3 regions of the Barnesiella sp. ET7 genome follow, and region 1 is predicted to be linked to each of the others. Evidence: riboswitches for the same ligand, from Rfam matches in the RefSeq annotation. Region 1 holds a riboswitch; each other region holds the start of a gene.

Evidence for each region. Region 1 has a riboswitch for cobalamin ahead of NW211_RS03990 (DUF5074 domain-containing protein). Riboswitches for the same ligand answer to the same signal wherever they lie in the genome.
Region 2: it holds a riboswitch for cobalamin, as region 1 does, so the genes downstream of both, NW211_RS05315 (TonB-dependent receptor) here and NW211_RS03990 (DUF5074 domain-containing protein) in region 1, are expected to answer to the same signal.
Region 3: it holds a riboswitch for cobalamin, as region 1 does, so the genes downstream of both, NW211_RS03470 (hypothetical protein) here and NW211_RS03990 (DUF5074 domain-containing protein) in region 1, are expected to answer to the same signal.

Annotation. Positions count from the first base shown of each region.
Region 1 is NZ_JANRHM010000004.1:147,970-156,043, reverse strand. It holds gene NW211_RS04000 (DUF4960 domain-containing protein) at 1-1,340, shown strand, start outside; gene NW211_RS03995 (LamG-like jellyroll fold domain-containing protein) at 1,430-3,805, shown strand; cobalamin riboswitch at 4,032-4,228, shown strand; gene NW211_RS03990 (DUF5074 domain-containing protein) at 4,486-5,943, shown strand; gene NW211_RS03985 (DUF5074 domain-containing protein) at 5,968-7,242, shown strand; tRNA gene NW211_RS03980 (tRNA-His) at 7,589-7,665, opposite strand; tRNA gene NW211_RS03975 (tRNA-Asp) at 7,704-7,780, opposite strand.
Region 2 is NZ_JANRHM010000006.1:109,877-117,950, forward strand. It holds gene NW211_RS05310 (YncE family protein) at 1-1,024, opposite strand, end outside; gene NW211_RS05315 (TonB-dependent receptor) at 1,024-3,039, opposite strand; cobalamin riboswitch at 3,151-3,351, opposite strand; gene NW211_RS05320 (DUF4492 domain-containing protein) at 3,533-3,802, shown strand; gene NW211_RS05325 (cytochrome ubiquinol oxidase subunit I) at 3,799-5,352, shown strand; gene cydB (cytochrome d ubiquinol oxidase subunit II) at 5,362-6,513, shown strand; gene NW211_RS05335 (YigZ family protein) at 6,572-7,174, shown strand; gene NW211_RS05340 (sugar O-acetyltransferase) at 7,178-7,795, shown strand; gene NW211_RS05345 (hypothetical protein) at 7,816-8,074, opposite strand, start outside.
Region 3 is NZ_JANRHM010000004.1:268-8,341, forward strand. It holds gene NW211_RS03450 (hypothetical protein) at 1-256, opposite strand, end outside; gene NW211_RS03455 (hypothetical protein) at 253-630, opposite strand; gene NW211_RS03460 (hypothetical protein) at 1,029-1,607, opposite strand; gene NW211_RS03465 (alkaline phosphatase) at 1,814-3,190, shown strand; cobalamin riboswitch at 3,282-3,487, shown strand; gene NW211_RS03470 (hypothetical protein) at 3,628-4,719, shown strand; gene NW211_RS03475 (threonine/serine exporter ThrE family protein) at 5,096-5,863, shown strand; gene NW211_RS03480 (threonine/serine exporter family protein) at 5,860-6,381, shown strand; gene NW211_RS03485 (sulfatase) at 6,551-8,074, shown strand, end outside.

The sequences.
Region 1 (8,074 bases):
GAGCCGACATCGACGGCTATGTGGTCAATCTTTCGTGGAGTCTGCCCGCAGCCGATGGGGTAGAGGGGGTATTGCTGATTACCAACGGCAACTCGTCGAACCCCACACGCCTCGAGGGGAGCGTAACCTCCTATTCGGTGGAGGGGCAGCCTATGGAAGAGGAGTATCTCTACACGGTGAAAGTCCTCTATAACGGAGGCTATGTATCCGAGGGTGTCTCGGTGACGGCTACGATTCCCTATATCGAGCTGGCCAATGTGACCGACCTCGAGGCTTCGGTGAGCGGCCGTACCGTTACACTCAACTGGACCCTGCCCGACGAAGAGGGCATTACGGCCGTCAAGGTCTTCAGAGCCGACGAGGCCGATGCCGCCGTCGTGCTGGAGGCGTCGGCTACCTCGTGCGAGATGAAGGGCCAGCCGATGGACCAGGAGTTGACCTACACCGTGGCCCTGGTATATGACGAGTATTATACGTCGAAGGGTACTTCGGTACAGGTGACGGTTCCCTACATCACCCCCAAGATGGGTTACCTGATGACTGCCGCCACCATCCAGCAGCTCCCCGATGACGACGAGCGGGCTGCGGCCGCCTGGTTCATGGAGCAGGAGAATGCCGAGCTCATCCAACCCTCGCAGCTTGCCGACCTGGATGCCGACATCTATCCCGTGCTCTGGATCGAGATAGACCGCGTGGGGTTGCCTCTCGGGTGGGAGAACCTGCCGGCCGAGATAACCTCCGACGAGACCATCGCCGCTCTGCGCCAATACTCGGCCAACGGCGGCAGCCTCTACCTCTCGAACATGGCTACGCAGCTCACCGTACCCCTCGGCTTCGTGCCGTCGACCATGCCTCCCACGACCTACGGTAACGGCGAAGGCGGGACGGGTACCGACGTGTGGACCATCAACCCCTACCTGGGCTGGGACTTCCGCAACGGCAGCGACCAGGGATTCTACGACCGCACCTCGCATCCCGTATACGAGGGCCTCACGATGGAAGACCCCAACAACTACGGCTACAACAGCCTGCCGCTCATCGGTCCCGGTCAACGCGAAGACCACAACTGCTTGTGGGATTGCAACATCTACGGGAAAGGCAACTATCCCGACGTGATTCGCAACTTCGAGGTGACTACCAACGCCCTCGTGCTGGCCACCTGGGGCCATGTGCGCGACCACTGCGTGGCCGGTCTGGTCGAGTTCTATGCCAATGCCGAGCACGGACGTTGCATCGCCAACGGCTTTGCCGCCTATGAGTGGAACCAGAACTCGGGTACCAATCCCTATCAGCACAACATCGAGCAGTTGACTATGAACATTCTCGATTATCTGAAATAAAACTTATTGAAACACAGATGGCGTAACCCTCTCTGTCGAGGTGCGTCATCTGTGTCGTATCCAGCCAAACCTCAAAAGAATTTGTATCAATGAATCGAATTAAATCATTTTCAGTTATTGCCGCCATGGCGTCGGCGTTGTCGTTAAATGCCGAACTGGTTGCCCATTTTCCTATGAATGTCGATTCCGGGCAGATCGAGGAGCGTATCAGTGGCGACCGCTTTACGGTCGAGGGAAATTTCGCCCCCGAGAATGTCGACGGAGCCGTAGGTGCCGCCTTAAGGTTCGACGGCTATACCTCGCGGGTAGATGCCCGTCTGGACAATATCCTGGCTGCCGATGCCACGCAAATGACCGTCTCGGTATGGGTGGCCCTCCCGTGCTATCCCATTATCCAAATCGATACCGATACGTCGGAGAAGACCCCCATCGTCACCTGTCTCGACCGGGACAGCAAGACGGGCTTCGGTTTCTACCTCGGCTTTAACGGCAAGTACAGTTTCGAGACCTACATCGGCGGTTGGCCGGTAAGTATCGAGGCGAGCACGCCGCTCCCTACGTATAGCTGGAACAACCTGGTGGCCGTAATCGACTGCGACAACCGGTCGATCAAGCTCTACAACAACGGGGTGGAGGTAGGCTCGAGCCGGGCCAACGGTTCTGTCTCGTTTGCCGCCGGTTCGTTTTACATGGGGCAGGGCTCCGAGTCCCGCCTGTCGGGTCCCTTCGAGCTGATGTCGTTCAACGGACTGATTGACGATATTTCGATTTGGAACGAGGCTAAGTCGCTGGACGAGATACAGACCTGGCAACCCGAGCATGAGCCCGACCTCGATATACCGGCCTCGCGCTTTGCCGACGATTTGCTGCGTCCGCGTTTCCACGGTATGCCTGCCGCCGGGTGGACCAACGAATGCCACGGCATGTATTATGCCGACGGCCGCTACCACCTCTTCTTCCAGAAGAATGCCGACGGCCCCTACATGGCCCGCTTGCATTGGGGACATATCTCGAGCGAAAACCTCTACGACTGGCGGGAGGAGAAGATTGCCCTGGCTCCCGGCGACGCCTACGACATCAAGGGCTGCTGGAGCGGCTGTGTCTTTGCCGACGATGAGGTGACGGGTGGAGAGCCCAACATCCTCTATACGGCCGTAGATTATGCCAAGGCCACGATTGCGCAGGCCACACCTGTCACCGACAACCTGAACGAGTGGAGCAAGTTGCCTGGCAACCCCATTATCGGTGGTCGCCCCAGCGGACTCTCCGACGATTTCCGCGACCCCTATTTCTTCCGCAACGGCGACAACGCCTACATCATTGTGGGCTCTTCGAAGAATGGGGTAGGCACAACCACTCTGCATCGCTACAACCCGCTCACCGGCATGTGGAGCAACGACGGCGACCTCTTCTTCACGGGCTCGTCGGCTGCCGAAGCCGGTACCTTCTGGGAGATGCCCAACATCACCCCGATGCCCGACGGCCGATGGCTGTTCACCGTCACGCCGCTCAACACATCGCAAGGTGTTCACACCCTGTACTGGACGGGCTCGATTGCCGCCGATGGAAAGTTTGTGCCCGATGCCGATTCTTCGCAACCGCGTCTGGTCGAACTGAACTCCCGCGACGGCTTCGGTCTCTTGTCGCCCACCATCTATCGGCACAACGACAAGGTGATTTCCCTGGGCATTGTCCCCGACAAGTTGTCGTCGGTCTCCAACTGGAACCTGGGTTGGGCTCACTGCTATTCGTTGCCTCGCGAGTGGTCTATTGCTGAGGACGGCTCGCTGTCGCAGAAACCTTATGAGGGGTTGACCGGGTTACGCACCACGACCACCTTTACCCGCACGGGGTTCGACCTGAACGGTACTCTCGACCTCTCGCCTGTGAGCGGACGCTCGGTCGAGATATGCGGCACATTCGAGGTGGGTGCCTCCGACTTCGGTTTCCACATCTTCAAGAGCGGCAGTGCCAAGGCCGTTGTTTCGTACACTCCGGCAACGGGTGAACTCGTGGCCGACTTCAGCGCCCTGCCTCGGTTGACCAACGACGCCGGCGTATACGACGGTGTCTATCGTTGCATCTTGCCCGAGCGTCCGGCCGTGGGGAGTGAGCTGAAGATAAATATCTTTATCGACCACTCCATCCTCGACATCTTCGTGAACGACAAGTGGGCTACCTCCATCCGTGTCTTCCCCACCGAAGCCGATGCCAACGGCATCGAAGCCTTTGCCTCGGCCACGACCCGGGTAAAGGAGCTGAATGCCTGGATACTCGAGGGGCAATCGGCGAGTTCGGGCATCGAGTCTGTGGTCTCCGACTGTGTGGATTCGGGAAGTGCCCGTGTCGATGTCTTCAATTTGCAAGGCATGAAGGTGCGGGCCAACGTACCTCGGGAGGTTGCTGCCGAGAATCTGCCGAACGGTTTCTACATTATCGGCGGCCAGAAGGTTCTGGTAAGATAAGTTTGGCAGTATAGAAAAAAATGGAGCCGGTGTAGGAGAGAACCGGCAAAACTTCTTCAGAGAAACTCATGAGCGCATACAGCCGCATCTCGGCTATATGCGCTCATGCTTTTTTTGTGGGGGGAGTGTGTTGTCAAGACCGCTGAGGATAAAGACTATAAGCTGCACCATATACAATCTGTTTGAAGTAGGAAGCGAAAAAGTTATCTTTCTCCAGAAAAAAATACTAATTTTACAGCCGATTGGTTCCAAAAGGCCCGCCGGGCCTCGAGGATTAAAAGGGAATCGGGTGAAAATCCCGGACAGTCCCGCTGCTGTGAAGCTCCGCCAACCGCTCGAATTCTATACGCCACTGATTGCAATATCGGGAAGGCCTCGAGTGGGGAGTCAGTCAGAAGACCTGCCGTCAGTTTTTGTTTTTAATCGAGCCCGTGGACAGGACGGTTAAATGTACGACGTAAATGCTATATACTTTTTTCAGGCTTTTCGAGCCATTCATAACCCGTGTCGGGGTGCTGTGTAAACCTGTTGGGGCATCTGCCCGGGAACAGGCAGGCACGACGCGTTGCCGTCTTGACAATATGGCAACGGCCGGGCTTGCCGTCTCTTCTCCGGCCCGGGACCTTGTTTTGCAAATTTTCAACAACTTGTTAAATAATAGATTTTTATCCAAAAGTAGAATGATGAAAGTAAGAAAGATGTGGGGCGTGCTGCTGGTAGCGGTAGCTCTGATTATGGGCAGTTGCTCGAAAGAGAGTGAAGAACCGATGCCCGACCCGAAGTTTGAGTGGACAACGGCTGTTGCAACCGATGTGCCGGTATTTGTGGTTCCCGATACCCAAGTAGAGATTGCCTATGCGGCAGAGCATGTGCAGTCGGTCAAGACCGAATCGCTGCCCGCCGGGTGGAGTGCAACGGTCGACCAGGATGCCCGGAAAATCGAAATCTCGGCCATGGCCGATGCCGAAACAAAAGCTACGCTCACCGTCACGGTAGCGGGCGCAGGCGGGAAGAACCTTTCGCAAAAGGTGGAGCTGTATTGTCTGAATGCCTTTGACGACCCGGCCGGGGTCTTTGTGCTCAACGAGGGGAACATGACTACCGAGAACGGCTCGCTCACCTGGATTTCGCCCGAGGGGTATGTGGTGGCCGATGCCTACAAGACGGTCAACGGTACCGAGCTGGGCAACGTGGCACAGGACATGGCATTCTGTAACGGCAAGGTCTATATCATCTCGCAGAACGGCAACAAGAACCCCAACGGCACGGTGTTCGAAAACGACGGCATGCTGGTGGTGGCCGATGCCCACACCTTGAAGCGGACGGCCGCCTACACGAACGACGACCTGCAGGGGCTCGACTGGCCCACGCATATCGCCGTGCTCGACGAGCAGCATCTCTATATCCGCGACAACGCCGGTATCTACCGTTTCGACCCCACGGCCAAGTCGCTGACCTTCGTGACCGGTTCGGACGGTGCGCCGAAGAGCCGCTTCGTGACGATGGGAGGCAAGGCCTACACCTTCAAGTCGGGCTATTTGAGCAAGATTCTCGAGCTCTCGACCGAGAGCGATGCCGTGACGTCGATTTCGTTCCCGTACAGCATCCCCTGCATGATCAACCGTGTGCTGGGCATTCAGGGCGCCGACGACGGCCGGATGTGGGTGATGACCTCTACCTCGACGACCGTAGGCTCGGGACAGATTGCCATCGGCAAGTTCAACCTGTCGGACCGCTCGATGATTCAGCGCCGCATAGGCGTTGAACCGGCCGTGGGTTCGTCGGGCGAGGCCTTCGCCGCCTATGGCAACAACCTCTACTATGCCGATGGGGTGACGGTCTACTGTCTGCCTTTCGACGAGAGCGAAGATCTCAAGGCCGACTCGGGTCTCGAGGCCGAGCAATGGATGGTCGACCTCTCTGCTCTGGACAAGAACGCCGGCATCCGTTACAACGGACTGGGCGTGCACCCCAAGTCGGGACGTGTCTACATCAATACCCTCAAATCGTATGCCCTCTTCGGGCAGAACCAGATCTGGGGATTCGACTTTGCCACCAGCACCGAGGCTCCGGCCGTCAAATACGAAAACTATACCCACTTCCCCGCCGGCTTCTATTTCCCGGCCGGTCGTCAGTAATCTGTAAGAAATATGTTTTGCGCAATGAATAACAGATGGATTGCAGCCCTCGTGCTGACGGGGGCCATGGTTGCGGCGGGCGGTTGCTCGTCCGACCCCGAACTTGTAGGTAACGGTGGTAATACGGGCGGTGGCGGCACTAATCCGCCCACGGCTCTCGGCGGATATGCTTCGCCCGACGGAGTGTTGATTCTCAACCAGGGAGCCCCGCGTCTGGAGAACGGCTCGGTCACCTGGATTTCACCCGAGGGGCAGGTCGAGCAGAATGTCTACCGTACCGTCAACGGTTCGGCCTGCGGCAATACGTCGCAAGATCTCTACCTCTATGGAAACAAGATTTACATCATGAGCAACAATACCGAGGTGCCCGATTTGGGAAACAGCGAGCCGGGCGACGGGACTATCGTCATTGTCGATGCCGAGACCTTCCGCCGCGAGAAGGTATTCCATTTCAAGGACCTGAAGTTTCATAAACCCGAGGGCTCGCTCGAGGTGGTCGACTCGTTGCCGCTGGTCACGCCGCTCGAGAATCTGGCCGTTATCGACGAGCATAACCTCTTTCTGGCCGACGGACAGGGCATGTTCCGCCTCGATACCGAGACCGGCGAGTTGACTCTCGTGGAGGGTGGATACCACTTCGGCAACCAGGGGAATACAATCGAGACCGTTGTGGGCACACGCGGCATGACCGTCATCGGCGATCACCTCTATTGTTCCGGCGGGGGATTCTGGACCAATACCCAGCTCTTCGAGTTCACGAAAGACAGCAACAAGTTGACCCGTTCGCTCGACCTTTCGGGCGAATTTATCAGCGGTATCTGTCGCACGGGCGACCACGAAATCGTGGTGGCTACCTGCGGTCGCTCGGGCAGCCTGAAAAGTTATCTCACCTTTGTCGATACCGAGACCATGAGCGTCATACTCGAGAAACCCATCAGTGCCGACATCTCGGCCGAGTTTATGAACTCGTCGGGCGTGACGCTGGCCGGCGACTACCTCTACTTTGCCGCCGGTACCTTGACGGTGAGCCGCATCTCGCTCAAGACGTGGAAAATCGAGGAGTATATCCAGGTGAAAAACGATGCTCCGCAAGCCGAGTATCTGACCTGCAACGTTGTAGCCGACCCGAACAAGAATCTGCTCTATGTATCGGTATCGAACGACCTGAACGAGGCCCGGATTTCCGACGGGAATATCCTCGTCTACGATTGCAGCGGCGATGAGCCGAAGCTGGTGATGAATCTCGAAAACAAGGGCAGTTATCCGGTGAACATCTATCCGATGTCGAAGTTCTATTGAGCCATCTGTCCGAGATAAAGAGATAAGGTTTATCTAATTGTAGAGTCTGTAAACAGGCCGTTCCCAGAATTTTTGAGGGCGGCCTGTTTTGGTGTTAATCCCTGCTGCGTTCTGACTTTGCGAATCCCACGTTTTTTTACGCCTATTCTCCAAAAGTCCTTTTTTTTAAAATCGTTAAACTGTGTGGTTATCCCCACCGATTTTCTACTGCTCCTAAAATTTATGCTTAATCTCACGGATTCCTCAGTTTTTTACGTTGATCCCCCCTTATCCCTTTACTGCCCCGGTTTTACAAAGGAGTGGGTAAAACAAAAGGAGCGAGGACTTTTTGTTCTCGCTCCTTTTGTGGGGTGCTAGATGGGACTCGAACCCACGACCCTCGGAACCACAATCCGATGCTCTAACCAACTGAGCTACAGGCACCATGTTCTGTTTTCGTAAAGGAGTCATCCTCGCTTTACTGGCGGTGCGGACGGGACTCGAACCCGCGACCCCATGCGTGACAGGCATGTATTCTAACCAGCTGAACTACCGCACCATTTTGGTTTTGCGACGGCAAAGATAGGGCATTTTTTCTTTCTACACAACATATCGGGCAAGAATTTTTTCAAAAAAAATCGAGTGCCGTTTTATCTTTCAAGGAAACAAATAGTTACCTGTTTGTTGGCCTGGCTGTTTTTTTTGAAAAACTTTTTGCGGGGGTACCTGCGGGGGAGGGTAGGGATGGTTGTGATGCTCGTCGAGCCCTTTTAAAAGAGCGGCCCCGGCGTGGAACTGGTCGCGCGCCGGGGCCGGATAGGGTTATCGGGAGCGATACCGGGCTCCTCGGGGG
Region 2 (8,074 bases), on a different contig from region 1:
TCTCGGGGTTTACCTTCAACCCGTAGGGAATCTCGATATCGGTCTCGGTACCGTCCGTGATGAAGTTGTCCGATACCAACCGGCCGGTGCGCACGTCGACAATACCGTAGGTCACCCGGTTCTCCTGCGATATATCGCTCCAGGCCACGCTGTAGAGGTAGAGCGAGTCGCCGCAAATCTCCATCTCGCTACACGGAATATCGAGCGTGTCGCTCACCTCCATGCGGCCGGTGCGCTGGTCCTTCTCCAGAACAAACAGGCGCGAAGGCACCGACTTGTAGTCGCCCCGCGACGATACCCACAACTTGCCGTAGCGGTCGGCCCGGATGCGATGCAGGTTTATCCCCACGGGAATCTTGCGTATCTGGGTCATCGTGGCGATGTCGACCACCGAGACCGTATAGTCGTAGTTGGGCTTGCGGTATCCGCCCGAGTTGGCCACATAGATGAGGCCGTCCTGCACCACCAGCTCGTCAGGCTGATAGCCTACCGTCACCTCGGCTGTCACCTCGAGGGTGGCCGTATCGACCTGAAAGACGGCGCCGAGCTGGGCATTCGGGTCGATGCCAACCGGCCCCACATAAGACGACACATAGGCATAGCCGCCGTCGAAAGCGACGTAGCGGCAGTTGGGAATATCGACCTGGCCGATACGCTGGCAGGTACGGGCGTCGAGCACCTCGACCTTGTGCGAGCAGTTGATGACGGCATAGAGTTTGGAACCGTAGACCTGTATGTCGTTCCCCACGTCGCCCAGCTCCTTGACTACATTGGGGTTACGCTCGGCATAGAGGTTGCGGGCATACTGCCCCTGCTCGAAGTCGACAAAGTCGAGCGTACACTTGTTCGACCCCATGTTGCCCTCGTTGAGCAGATAGAACCCGGCAAAGGGCGACTCACGGTCGAGCATCGGCAACGACTCGTATTCGGTGAGGACAATCACATCGTCCTCCCGGCACGAGGTCATCGATACCAGCATCGCCAGCATCATCCCGATAATTATATGTAAAATTCTGCCTCTCATCATAATTCGATAGCTATGCCAAACCGATAGTTACGCATCGGCATGGGGTAATTGAGCACTACGTCGTAGGCCTGGTCGAACAGGTTGTTGACCTCGGCCGTCACTTTCAGATTCACAGCTTTGATTTTGAACGACTTCACCAGCGATATGTCGCTCGTGTACCACGGCTGCACATAGTTATACTCGATATTCTCCTGCTGGTTGTACCGCTCGCCCACGTAGACAAAGCTGTAGTTGAGGCCCCAATCCTTGTAGGTGAGCCCCAGAATGGCCGAGCCGCTGTGCCAGGGGATATAGGGTATCTGGTCGCGGTAGTAGTTGTCGCTGGGGTTGGTGATGTCGATGGCCTCCTGATAGGTATACTGCACCTTGGTCATCAGCCCGATTTCGAGCGGCAGCCGGAAGGTGGCCGTGGCCTGCACGTCGACGCCCCGGATGTCGACCTTCCCCAGGTTGAGCATGGTCCAGCGGAACTGCTGCCCCTTGGGATAGGCGACAATCTTGTCCTTCACCAGATTGTAATAGGCATCCACACCGGTATGGAATCCCGAGAGGAATCCCGTCTTGGGTGCCACGGCATAAGTAAAGCCCACGTTGTACTGGGTGGCACTCTCGGGCTTCAGGGCCGAGTTGCCCATATCGGTGTAATAGAGGTCGTTGAAGGTGGGCATGCGGTATATCTGCTTGTAGAAGGCTCGCAGCACCCAGTTGTATCGCTTGAGCGGCTGGTACGAGAGGAAGACGGCGGGTGTCACCTTGCTCTTGTTGGGAGCCTTGGTCTGCCCCTCGGCCGTCTCGTCGACCAGCGTAGCCAGCACGCTGGCCTGCATCTTCAGCCGGTCGGCCAGCGAGAAGGCGGTAGCGGCCGAAATCCAGTGGGTGTAGCGGCTGGCCGAGAGGTACTCCGACAGGCCGTTCCACTGCATGTCGTAGGCCACCGACACGTCCCAGTTGCGGAGTATCGAATACTTGTTGGCCAATGACACGTAGACCTCGCGCTGCTTGTACTGGTTGTCGACCCGCATCAGCTTGTCGTCGTTGTTCACATAGTGGGTATAATCGAACGCATACTTGGCATTGACCTTGAGGCTGTACTTGCGGGTAATATCCTGCTGATAGACGCCTTGCACGAAGGTGTTGCGGTCCCACAACCGCTCGCCGTTGCGCCACACGTTGTTGACGATGGCGCCGGGGATACCCCGCTCGGAGCTGTAATGGTAGACGTAGGCTTTCCAAAAACCGTTGGAGAGATAGCCCTGCAGACCGCCCTCGAAACGCACGGCATCGATGTCGCCGTTTTGCCGGGTAGCCGTGGTGTCGTAGGCCACCTCGCCCGAGGGGGTAACCCGCTTGTAACGGAATTTGTACTTACCGCTCGAGTTGGTCCACTCGCTGTTGAAGGTCATGCTCACGCTCTCGCTGAGCTTGTATTCGAAGAGCACCGAGGGGTTGACCAAGTCGAACGACCCCGTTTTGAACGAGGCCTTCAGGTGCGACTTCTCACCCGGCTTGAACTTGGGCCGACGGGTGGTGAGGTAGATGGAACCGGCCGAGCCGAACTCACGGGCCGACTGGAATATCTCGCTCTTCTGCCCGTTGTAGAGCGAAATCTCCTCGATGTTCTCGAGCGAGAATTTCCCCAGGTCCACCTGGCCGTTCTGAGCATTGCCCAACTGGATACCGTTGTAATATACCCCCATGTGGTTGGTACCCATGCTGCGGATGTTGACGGTCTTCAAACCGCCCACTCCACCGTAATCCTTAATCTGAATACCCGAAAAGTAACGTATGGCATCGGCCACCGAAAAACTGTTGAGAGCCTGTAACTCCTTCCCTGCAAGTTTCTGTGAGGGTATCACCTCGCTATACCGGTTGGCCGTGACCATTACCTCGCCCAGCGACCGGGTCTGTATCGAGTCGGTCGACGAAGTCTCATCGGCCCACACCCGCACGGGCAGAGCAGCCAGTACCCCAATCGCACACACAAACGATACCCAACGACAAAGTCTTTCCATCGGACTATTTTTTAACAGCCTCGGAGCGGGTTCTTTCGATACAAGTCGGTGTAAACAGACGGACGCGTGTAGGCCACCCTTCCGCAGATTCACAAGCTCTACCCCCCGAAAGCTAATGACTAAAAGCATGGCAGGTCTTCTGACTTACTCCGGTAACCGAGGCCTTCCCAATCGTCATAATCAGTGGCTTTCAAGTATTCTCGGCACCTCTACGGGAGCTTACAGCAGCGGGACTGTTCGGGATTTTCACCCGATTCCCTTTTCATTCTACGCCCCGGACGGGGTTTCGAAACCAATGCGTGACAAAGGTAACACAAATTATTGATACTGTTCTATTTTTTCTTGGAAATTATTCCAAACCAAACCTGCACCCCAATCGTTACTTGTGAAAAAAGTATTGATTCGTAATAAAAAATAACGGTTATAAATTTGTATCAATCACAAATTTTACCGAATATTGCGAAAATTTTCTTCATCTACATACAATACACTTATGGAAGAAAACCAAACCTTGAAAAACGACAATTTCGTAGTGCGCGTATGGCGATTCTACCTTGAAGGATTCCGATCGATGACCTTGGGAAAAACACTTTGGGCAATCATTCTTATCAAACTGTTCATCATGTTTTTTATCCTGCGGCTCTTCTTTTTCCCCAACATTTTGCAAAAAGAGTTCGATACCGACGAGGAGCGGGCCAATGCCGTCATCGAAAATCTCACCAATACCAATAATTCTCAACAACAACAATCACAGGAGTTATGAACGATCTTTTCACGCTCGTAGACTGGTCGAGGGCACAATTTGCACTCACCGCTATTTATCACTGGCTGTTTGTCCCCCTCACGCTGGGGTTGGGCATAATCGTCAGTATCATGGAAACCATCTACTACCGTACCGGCGACGAACGATGGAAAACCATTACCAAATACTGGATGACCCTCTTCGGCGTCAACTTCGCCATCGGGGTGGCAACCGGTATCATTCTCGAGTTCCAGTTCGGTACCAACTGGTCCAATTACAGCTGGTTCGTGGGCGACATTTTCGGGGCGCCGCTCGCCATCGAGGGCATCATGGCCTTCTTCATGGAGGCGACCTTCATCGCCGTCATGTTCTTCGGCTGGAACAAAGTGAGCAAACGGTTCCACCTGGCTTCGACCTGGCTCACCGCCATAGGGGCCTCGATTTCGGCGCTGTGGATTCTGGTAGCCAACTCGTGGATGCAATACCCCGTGGGCATGAAGTTCGACCCCGAGACTGCCCGCAACGTCATGGACGACTTCTGGGCGCTGGTACTCTCGCCGGTAGCCGTCAACAAGTTTTTCCACGCCGTATCGGCCGGCTGGGTGCTGGGCGGCATCTTCGTCGTGGGCGTGAGTGCATGGTATCTGCTTAAGAATCGCGAAAACTTCCTGGCCAAACAGAGCATCCGCGTGGGGGCCTGGGTAGGTCTGGTGGGGGCTCTCGTCGTAGCCTACACCGGTGACGGTTCGGCCTATCAGGTAGCCGACAAGCAACCCATGAAACTGGCTGCCATGGAGGGTGTCTACCACGGCAAGGAGGGGCAGGAGCTTATCGCCTTCGGTATTCTCAATCCGGCCAAGGAGTTCAACAACAACGAGAAGGAGTTTCTTTTCGACATACCTATCCCCAAACTGCTCTCAATACTGGCTACGCGCCAGGTCGACGGTTTCGTGCCGGGTATCAACGACATCATCGACGGCGGTTACCCCGACAAGAACCTCAAGGGTGAGGAGATTATCGCTCTCTCGGCTCAGGAGAAGATGGAGCGCGGCCGCCTGGCCATCGCCGCTCTGGCCGACTTCAACACGGCCCGGCAAAACAACGACACCACAGCCATGAACGAGGCCCGGGCCCGACTCGATGCCAACTACGAATACTTCGGCTACGGCTATGTCGACTCGGTCGAACAGCTCATTCCCCACGTGCCGTTTGTCTTCTACTCGTTCCACATCATGATTATCCTGGGCGGTTACTTTATCCTCTTCTTCATCCTCGTGCTCATCCTCTCCTACAAAGAGAAACTGCATAACCTCAAATGGATGTTGTGGGTAGCCATACTCACCATTCCGCTGGGATACGTCTGCCTCGAAGCCGGCTGGATTGTGGCCGAGATGGGCCGCCAACCGTGGGTTATCCAGGACATCATGCCTACCTTCGCCGCCATCTCGAAAATCGAGGTAGCCTCGGTACAAACCACCTTCTGGTTGTTTGCCGCACTCTTTACCATCCTGCTCATCGCCGAGGTGGGTATCATGTTGAAACAAATCAAAAAAGGAACCGAAAAAAAATAAAGACACACTATGGAACTGAACGAACTATTTTACCAGCACTATTGGTGGTTTCTCATCTCGCTGCTGGGCGCAATACTGGTATTCCTGCTCTTTGTGCAGGGCGGACAATCGCTGCTGGCGACCATGGGTAAAAACGAAATTGAAAAGAGCATGATGATCAACTCGCTGGGCCGCAAGTGGGAGTTCACCTTCACCACCCTCGTGGTGTTCGGCGGGGCCTTCTTCGCCTCCTTCCCCCTCTTCTACTCCACCAGTTTCGGCGGGGCCTACTGGCTGTGGATGGCCATCCTGTTCAGCTTCATCATACAGGCCGTATCGTATGAATACCGTTCGAAGAGCGGCAACTTCCTGGGCAAAAAGACCTACGACGCCTTCCTCTTTGTCAACGGCGTGGTGGGCCCCCTACTGCTGGGCGTAGCCGTGGGTACCTTCTTCACCGGAGCCGATTTCGTGGTCGACAAGGCCAACCTCACCACTCCCGGGGCACCGGTCATCAGCAGCTGGACCAACGACTGGAACGGCCTGGAGGCTCTGCTCGACGTGCGCAACCTGTTGCTGGGCATCACGGTGCTCCTGCTGGCCCGCACACAAGGAGCCCTCTACTTCATGAACAATATCAAGGACGATACCCTCTTCGAACGGGCACGCAAACAGGTGCTGGTCAACGGCATCGTGTTCGTGCTCTTCTTCCTCTCGTTCGTGGCCGCTACCCTGATGGCTACCGGCTACGAGACCAACCCGCTCACCGGCGAGGTATTTACCCGGCCCTACAAATATTTCTACAATTTCGTTGAAATGCCGTGGGTAGCCTTCATGTTCCTCGTGGGTGTGGTGCTGGTGCTCTATGCCCTCATCCGCTCGGTATTCGGGCAGCACTTCACCCGAGGCATCTGGTTCTCGGGTATCGGCACCGTGCTGGTGGTTCTCAGCCTCTTCTTCATCGCCGGCTACAACCACACCCCCTACTACCCTTCGGCTGCCGACATGCAGAGCTCGCTCACCATCTGCAACAGCTCGTCGAGCCTCTTCACCTTGAAAACCATGAGCGTAGTATCGCTGCTCATCCCCTTTGTGCTGGCCTATATCTTCTACGTATGGCGCGCCATGGACAAAAAGCCCATCACCGCCAGTGAAATGGAAAGCAACGAACACAAATATTGATACTTGCGTATTCCCCAAAAAGAGCTTACTTTTGCAGAGGTAAGCTCTTTTTTTGTATATGGACGACACCTACTTGACCATATCGCGCACCTCGGAGGGAATTTACAAGGAGAAGATGAGTAAGTTCCTCTCCTTCGCCATCCCCGTGACAACCGTCGACGAGGTGAAGCGTGAACTCGAAAAATACCAGAAGGAGTACTACGACGCCCGCCACGTGTGCTGGGCCTACATGCTGGGACACGAGCGCACCCAGTTCCGATCGAACGACAACGGCGAACCCTCGGGGACGGCCGGCAAACCGATACTCGGGCAAATCAACTCGGCCAACCTGACCGACATCCTCATCGTCGTGATACGCTACTTCGGAGGCATCAAGCTGGGTACCAGCGGACTCATCGTGGCCTACCGCGAAGCGGCTGCCGAAGCCATCGCCGCCAACGAAATCGTGGAGCGGCTGGTCGAAGACGAGGTGCAGTTCGGTTTCGAATACCCCCTGATGAACGAGGTGATGCGTGTCGTCAAAGAGGAGGGGCCCACCATCGTCTCGCAACTCTTCGACATGGATTGCGAGATGACCCTGCGCATACGCCGTTCCCGCATGGAGAACCTCAAAAACCGGCTGTCGAAAATCGACGGTCTTCACTTTCTAAACGAACCTTAGCCGATGATGACCGAACAAGAGAAAATGGAGAGAGGGCAACTGTACGATGCCTCGGCTCCCGAACTGTTGCAAAAACTGTTTGCCACCCGCGATAAACTTTTCGAACTCAACTACCGCCTGCTGCCCTCGCAAACCGAGGAGCGGGAGCGGCTGCTCCGCGACATTCTGGGCACCACGCCCGAACGGTTCACCATCGTATCGCCCTTCCTGTGCGACTACGGCCACAACATCCACGTAGGCAAAAACTTCTTTGCCAACTACAACTGCGTGATGCTCGACGAGGCCCCCATCACCATCGGCGACAACGTACTCATTGCCCCCAACGTGGGCCTCTATACCGCCGGCCACCCCATCGACGTGGAGCGTCGCAACCAGTGGCTCGAGTATGCCTGGCCCATCACCATCGGCAACAACGTGTGGATTTGCGGCGGCGTGACCATCGCCCCCGGCGTGACCATCGGCGACAACAGCATCATCGCAGCCGGCAGTGTGGTCGTGGGCGACATCCCGGCCAACGTCATCGCCGGCGGTAACCCCTGCCGTGTCATCCGACCCGTCACCGAAGCCGATCGCCAGCGCTCCTACGACTGGACTGAACAAAAAGCCAGAAAGAATAAATAGAACCGTACACAGAGAATAGCCTACTTGGCATTTCCCGTATAGTGTTCGTTCGGTTCACACCTCAGCCCGAACGAAGAGTAAATTGAAAGGATTCTCGGCCTATTGATCTCAAAATCAAAATCTTCCCGATTCAAATAAATCGGGTTGGAAATATCGAGTCTATCTTTCAGGGTCTCTTCAGATACCAACTTATACGGGATACCACGTCGTTCCATTTTATCGAGGAACAAATAGTTACAGGTGCTCAATTCCACTTCCTGCGTCGAAGCCTCCATTCGA
Region 3 (8,074 bases), 150 kb from region 1:
CATAGGTACCATATCCATTTCCAAAAGCACCTTCTCCATAATACGTTCCATCTTCATAAAACTCTATAGAAAAAGATAGCTCTTCATAAGCCACACTTGATATATCTACCCATTCACCTTTGTAATAAACAGCAGTTCCTTTCCACTTCCCGTAAAGAATTTCAATCGGATAATCAAAAGAGTCCTCAACATTTGAACAAGAAAACAGAGGAATTAAAACAGTTATACAGAACAGGATTCTAAATAGTCTTTTCATTCTTTCTCCTCCATATCAATTTCAAAATAAGTATTCTCCCATTTGCATGCTTTTTGTGTTCCCAAATCTATTCCCCACGCCAACACATTCAGTAGATTTATACAAGCAATAGGATTAAATGTAGATTCCAATATTAAAGGAGTAGGTCTATATCCTTCCTTTTTTGCAATAAGTTCTTTCGAAGATAATTTTTTACGAATACGAACACTCGTTTCCCCACTCTCTCCAATAGTTGCAATTTTTACACCATTATCATAAATTCTGGTACCCTCTTTACCCACAAATGTAATCGTCTGCTTTGAACTTGTAAAAATAGAACAACATGAAGAGAGCAATAACGGAATCATCAAAATAGACAGAAATTCTTTTTTCATTTCAAGAACATTTTTAGTTAAACATATAGTTAATACAAATCGCCAAATACCGGGCGTCGTCATACGTTTAACTAAAAAAAGAAAAGCGCAGACTATCCGCCTACGCCTCTTGGCTCACCACAAGCCATTACACACTAAGCGAGAAGTCCGCGCCAATATGGAACTCCTCAATGTGTGTAAACTAGCTCGTTCATTTCCGAGGTGGTGATTCAGAGGCGACTGAGCTATATTATTTCAAATCAATTGAACCGATATTTCTCGGCTCGGTACAAATGTACTAAAATATTTTAATATAAAATGTGTATTCTCCATTTGTTTTTCTCGCCGCGCACCGATGCGGGGGTACCCCGACAGGAGGACAAAGGAAATTACAATTTTATCTTCCCCGAAACGGGTCATCAAAATTCATAACCTACCTTAATGGCAACCCCATCCAGATAATAATTTTGAGGAGTTCGAGAATAATCCATATTAAGTCCCGGACTTACAAATTGGTCGAAAGTCTCGAATCGAAGGCTCTCATAACTACCGCCGATTCCTATGGTAACCGCTTGTTTCTCTACTGTCCGGATGCGGACGCCGGCCGAGATATGGGAATAAAAAGCATCGCCGTTAGTCACGAAATAGCCCAGTTTCAAATCGACAAACGGAGCGACTCTCCTCTTCCCAAATGTACCTCGGAAATCGACATAAAAGGGAATGCTCACTTTACTGTCACGAATATCCATCGGGATATTCATATCGGGAGTTTTATACTCTTGCATGAAATGGAATCCGACACCGGCCCCGATAAAGAAATAGGATGAAAGCTGGTATCCATGAGTCGTACTGATTTCGAAACTGTTCAAATCGTAATAACCGACTCCGATAGTATAACCCAAATCGGCATATCCGCGATAACCACGAGACGAATTTTCTTGTGCCTTGGCCATCAAACAAGCCAGCACCATAATCGAAAGAATCAATGTCTTTTTCATAGAATGAGAATTAAAATCAACAAGGGTCAAAGTTAATTTTTCCCCCGGACAAAATTGCATATCCTCTTCACGATTTTTCAATTTGAAACACCATTGTCACAGAGATTTCACAGAATCGGCCAAGCGGGAGACGGGGGCTTTCGCTACTTTTGCTGGAGTGAAACGGGCGGGGGTATCTGCAACCTCCATCCATAAACGCGACAGGTATGACAAGAAGATGGTTTCCCCTGCTCTTGGGGCTGGCGATGGCCACCGTGTGGGCGGCACAGGCTGCCGGGCCCAAGTATGTGTTTTACATCATCGGCGACGGCATGGGTGTGAACGAGGTGAATGCTACCGAACTCTTTTATGGCGAGCTGGCCGGCCGGCAAGGACCGGAGCGGCTGCTCTTCTCGCAATTCCCCCACTCGGCTTTCGTGAATACCGGCTCGGCCAGCAGCGACATTACCGACTCGGCTGCGGCGGGCACGGCTCTGGCTTGCGGAGTGAAGACCCGGAACAAGATGGTGGGGGTCGATGCCGACAGTGTACCGGTATACAGCATAGCGGTGAAGGCTCAACAGCAGGGGGCAGCTGTGGGTATCGTGACCAGCAGCGAAATCGACGATGCCACGCCGGGGGCCTTCTATGCCCACCAGGGGAACCGCAACAACCGCTACGAGGTGGGGCTCGACCTGCTGGCGACGGGGTTCGACTTCTACGCCGGCAACCGATTCAAGCAACCGTCGCTCCCCGGCAGGGAGTCGCTCTACGACCTGCTGCCCAAGCGGGGATATGTGCTGGCTACCAGTGTAGACGATTACCAACGCAAGGCCCAGAAGGCCGGGAAGATGGTGCTGTTTCCCGAGCGAAGCATCACCTATGCCATAGACCGCCGGCCCGGCGACATGCGGCTGGCCGACCTCACCCGCTGCGCCGTGGATTTCCTGTCGCGCAACGAGCGGGGCTTCTTCCTGATGATCGAGGGGGCTCAGATCGATTGGGCGGGACACACGCGCGACGGGGCTACCGACCTGCGCGAGGTGAAAGACCTGGAGGAGTCGGTACAGATTGCCTGTGACTTTTACCGGGCTCACCCCGACGAAACCCTTATCATTGTTACGGCCGACCACGAAACGGGTGGTGTGGTACTGGGCACGGGCGAATATGCCCTCAACCTGCAGGCGCTCCAGTACCAGACGATGAGCGGCTCGACCTTCACCCGGCAGATTGCCGACTGGCGACGGGCTGGAGAACCGGTTTCGTGGGAGAGGGTGAAAACGGCTCTGTCGCAGGCCTTCGGCTTCTGGTCGCACCTCACCCTTACGGCCGAACAGGAGGCCCGCCTCAAACGGGTATACGAGGAGACCTTGCTCAACCCCTCGGACACATTGGTACAGTCGCTCTACGAGGCCAACGAACCGATGACCGAAACGGCCAAACAAATCATCAACGAGATAGCCCGCATCGCCTGGACCTGCGGCTCGCACACGGCCGGCTATGTGCCCCTCTATGCCATAGGAGCGGGTGCCGAAAAGTTTGGCGGAACCATCGACAACACCGATATTCCCCGAATCGTTTCCGAGATTTTCGGATATGAATAAATAGCTAATCTTCAGCGGAATACAAAAGACACAGTCTCTTTTGTGTAAGATTTTTTTAGAAAAACATTGTAAAATTAGGACAAAGGATATAACTTTGTCCCCCGTAATCGGTTTGCCCCGCCCGATTCGGCCGAGGCAATGAAAAGGGAATCGGGTGCAAATCCCGAACAGGCCCGCTGCTGTGAGTTTCGTATGAGTTTTCAGACAAATACTGCAATGCCACTAATCCAGACTCGATTGGGAAGGCGTCTGAGAGGGAGACAAGTCAGAAGACCTGCCGATTGCGTAGAAACAACTGTTGCCGGCTCCGTGGACCGAGCCGCCGGTCGAAAGAAAATTTTTCGGAAAAAAGAGATTTTTTGCTTGAGCAATAGGAGTAGGCGTCGCGTGGGCGACTCTATTCCGCCATTCAGTATTTAACTAAAAAAGAAAAGATTATGGCAAGAAAAATTCCTTTTAGTGTAGATATAACGGGGAGCTTCGTATACTCCGAGCCCCTCGTCGAAGCCCGCAAACTGTATCACGACGGGGTGTGGAGTTCGGCCAAGCTGCACGAAATCGAAGATAAAGAGATTTATCGCATTGTCGAGAAGTGCAAAGAGATAGGGCTGAAGTGTGTAACCGACGGCGACTACAAGTCGACCAACTATCTCGACTTTTTCCACCACTTGGAGAATATCACGAAACAGGAACCGGCTCAACCCGAAGAGGTGAAGGAGTCGGTTATCTCGGGCAAAATCGGATTTGACAACGCCTACCCCTCCACGCCGAAGGTGACCCAGCGCTTCACCTACCTGACGGGTATCATCGGGGGCGACATGTATGCCAAGGTGCTGCTCCCCTCGCCTGCTACACTGCTGGCCGAGCTGCTCCGCCCCGAGAACCGCTACAATACCGGGCGCTACTACCCCGATATGGATTTGCTCGTGCACGACATCGCCCAAACTTACCAGACGGTCATCAACGAGTTTTACGACATGGGGTGCCGATTCCTGCAACTGAGCGACTACGCCTGGAACCTGGCCGGCAACAGCGACCTCGAGCAGGTGGCCCAGGCCGCACACATCGACCTGCTTTCGCTGGTGGCTACCTCGGCCAAACTCACCGAGGCTTGTCTGGCTCAGAAACCCGACGACATGTGCATCTCGCTGCAGTTCCACGAGAAGTGGTGGCGCGTGGGCGACAAGGAGAAGACGGCCGAGCTGCTGCTCTCGACCCAGGCCGATGCCATTGCACTCGACTTCGGCGACCGCGAAAACGAGAACATCGACCTCTCCATGCTCAACTACTGCCAGGGCAAAGAGGTGATTCTGGGATTGATTTCGACCTCGAGCCTGCAACCCATATCGACCAGCAGCATCACGCTGCACATCGAGAATGCAGCTCGTCTGCTCCCGCTCGAGTCGCTCCACCTGAGCAGCCAGGGCGACTTCCGCGACAACGAGGGCAACAGCATCGTCTCGGAACAGATGATGTGGAGCAAAATCGTAACGATGAAAAATATTGCGAAGAGCGTTTGGGGCGAATAAATCGTTCGCCTCGACTACTCCCGACCTGTGAGCCGATAGTCGATGCGGTCAACATGCACCGGCTATCGGTTCTCTCTTTCCAATCTCTATCTTGAAAGAAGAGAATGGGCGGCCCGGGCACCGTCAAATGTCGAAAACTTCGTTTTCCACTTGCCACTGCTCTCGCCTTTCACTGTCTTTGTTATACGAAGATAGATGCGGCTTAACAAAAAATCTCAAACAAGTTTGGCTTTTTTGTATTCGCCTTTCACTATCTTTCCAGAAGAAAGGAGGCGGCTCGGCTCTGTCAAATGTCGAAAACTTCGTTTTCCATTTGCCACTGCTCTCGCCTTTCACTATCTTTGCACGCTGAAACATTGGTCAATACTACAATAAGGTGAACAACGTACACGAAGAACTGAAATCGGTATCGCAATTCCTCACGGAATATGCGACCTGTTTGATGGCATCGGGCGTACATACCTCGCGTATTGTGCGCAACACGGCCCGTATAGCCGAGTCGTTTGGGTTCGAAGCCCACATGACACTCTTTCACAAAACCATCAGCATGACCTTGCGAAGCAAGGACAACGCCCACGTATACAGCACGGTGAGTACCGCGAAATCGGGGGCAATCAATTTTGAATTCAACTCCGAATTGAGCGCCCTCAGCTGGGAAGCCTACGACAACCACCTCCCGCTCGACACGCTGTGGGAGAAATTCCACGCCATCACGAGCAAACCTCGCATGAACCCGTGGACGGTGTGGATTCTGGTGGGCTTTGCCAATGCTTCGTTCTGCCGGCTCTTCAACGGCGACTGGATAGCGGTAGCCGCCGTATTTGTGGCTACGCTCGTGGGATTCCGCATCAAACAAATATTGCACTTCAACCACTATTTCGTATTCACCATATCGGCATTTGTCGCATCGCTCATCGCCTCGATTACCATGTGGCAGCACTGGGGCACCACCCCCGACATCGCTATCGGTGCCAGCGTGCTCTACCTCATACCGGGCGTCCCCTTGATTAACGGGATTATCGATATTATCGAAGGTCATGTGCTGGCCGGCACCGCCCGACTCATCAACGCCCTGCTGTTGATTGTCTGCATCGCCTTCGGTATGGGTATCACTCTTTTAATGATGGGAGGGAAACTGTTATGATCGACTGGCAAATATTAGGCTCGGTCATTGCCGACGCCATCGGAGCTGCCATTGCAGCCATAGGCTTCGCCGTTATCTCCAACCCGCCCCGCCGGGCCATTCTGTATGCAGCATTACTGGCGGCCGTAGGTCACAGCATCCGGTTCGTACTGCTGAAATATGCAGGCCTCGACCTGGCTTCGGCCTCGTTTATCGCTGCCTTCTCGATAGGTATGCTCAGCCTGGCTGCCGGATACCGCATCTTCTGCCCGGCCACGGTACTGTACATACCGGCCCTGCTCCCGATGATTCCCGGTATGTATGCCTACCGCACGGTATTCTCGCTCATTCGATTCCTGCAAAGCAGCGGGAACGACAACGAGGCCATACACTACCTGCTCGAGATTTTCAAGAACGGAATCACCACAGCCTCGGTACTCTTCTCGCTGGGTGTAGGTGCCACCATACCCATATTCATATTTTACAAACGGGCCTTCAGCATGACCCGCGCAGCCAACCGCCCGAAGCGGCAAGCCTGACCCGCCCGATACGACACGATACAAATGCCCGCTCCCCCTTCGGTCCACCGCTCGAGGAGTGGGCATTAACATGTTTTATGGAGCGAGAGTCCTGAATAATCGAGATTTTCGTTATCATTGTAACCATTTTCGGTCTTCCCGAGAAAACTCATATAATACCAAGCACAACATGAAAAAGAATTTTTTCCTGAAAAGCACCCTGCTGCTGGCTTCGCTTGCCGGCACCGGTCTCATACAAGCACAACAACAGCCCAACATCGTTCTGTTTCTGGTCGACGATATGGGCTGGCAAGATACATCGGTTCCGTTTTACTCCGAGTCAACTCCCCTGAACAACCGCTACCGTACCCCCAACATGGAGCGGTTGGCCCACATGGGGGTGAAGTTTACCGAGGCTTACGCCTGTGCCATCTCGTCGCCCACGCGGTGCAGCCTGATGTCGGGCATGAATGCGGCCCGTCACCGGGTGACCAACTGGACCCTGAACTACGACCAGAAGACCGACGCCTCGAGCGACGTGATTCAACTGCCCGAGTGGAACTACAACGGCATACAACCGGCACACACGACCCTGACCGCCGACCTGAAAAACTCGACCCGTATCACCTCGTTCCCCCAGATTCTGCACCAGAACGGCTACTACACGATACACTGCGGCAAGGCGCACTTCGGCGCCAAGGGTACATCGGGGGCCGACCCCTCGACCATGGGTTTCGACGTGAACATCGGCGGCGGGGCCAACGGGGCACCGGGCAGCTATCTGGGCACGCGTAACTTCGGCCAAGGCTCGCCCTTCGAAGTGTTGGGCCTGGAGAAATACCACGGGCAGAATATATTCCTCACCGAAGCACTCACACGCGAAGCCATCGAGGCCCTGAAACAGCCGATAAGCCGGCAGCAACCTTTCTACCTCTACATGTCGCACTATGCCGTGCACTCGCCCTACGACGACGATGCCCGATTCAGCGACTACTACCGCAACCGCTACGATATCCAACTCGATGCCCCCCTCAACGAAAACGAGGCCCGATATGCCGCACTGGTCGAGGGCATGGACAAGAGCCTGGGCGACCTGCTCGACTTTCTCGAAAGCCAGCCCGAGGTGGCAGCCAATACCATCGTCCTCTTCATGTCGGACAACGGCGGACAGGGGCTGAACAACGTACGCCAAGGCCGTGAAAACCGCGACCAGAACTACCCGGCACGTGCCGGCAAGGGGTCGGCCTTCATGGGTGGCGTGCGCGAGCCGATGATGGTCTACTGGCCCGGCGTGACCAAGGCCGGCAGCGTGTGCGACCAACGGGTAATGATCGAGGACTTCTTCCCCACGATTCTCGAGATGGCCGGTGTGAAGGAGTACTCGACCGTACAGACGACCGACGGCGTGAGCTTTGCCGACGTGTTGCGCAACCCTTCGACCCGTCACGAGCGCAGCATCGTGTGGCACTTCCCCAACCTATGGGGCGAAACCCAGAATACCGAGGAGGGCTACGGAGCCTACTCGTCGATTCTGAAAGGCGACTATCACCTCATCTACCATTGGGAAACGCAGCAACGCCGCCTCTACAACGTGCGTGCAGATATAGGCGAGCAGCACGACCTGGCTCTCGAGCAACCCGCAATTGCCGAAGCTCTGGCCCGGGAACTGACCGACTACCTGAAATCGACCGACGCCCAACGCCCGACCTACATC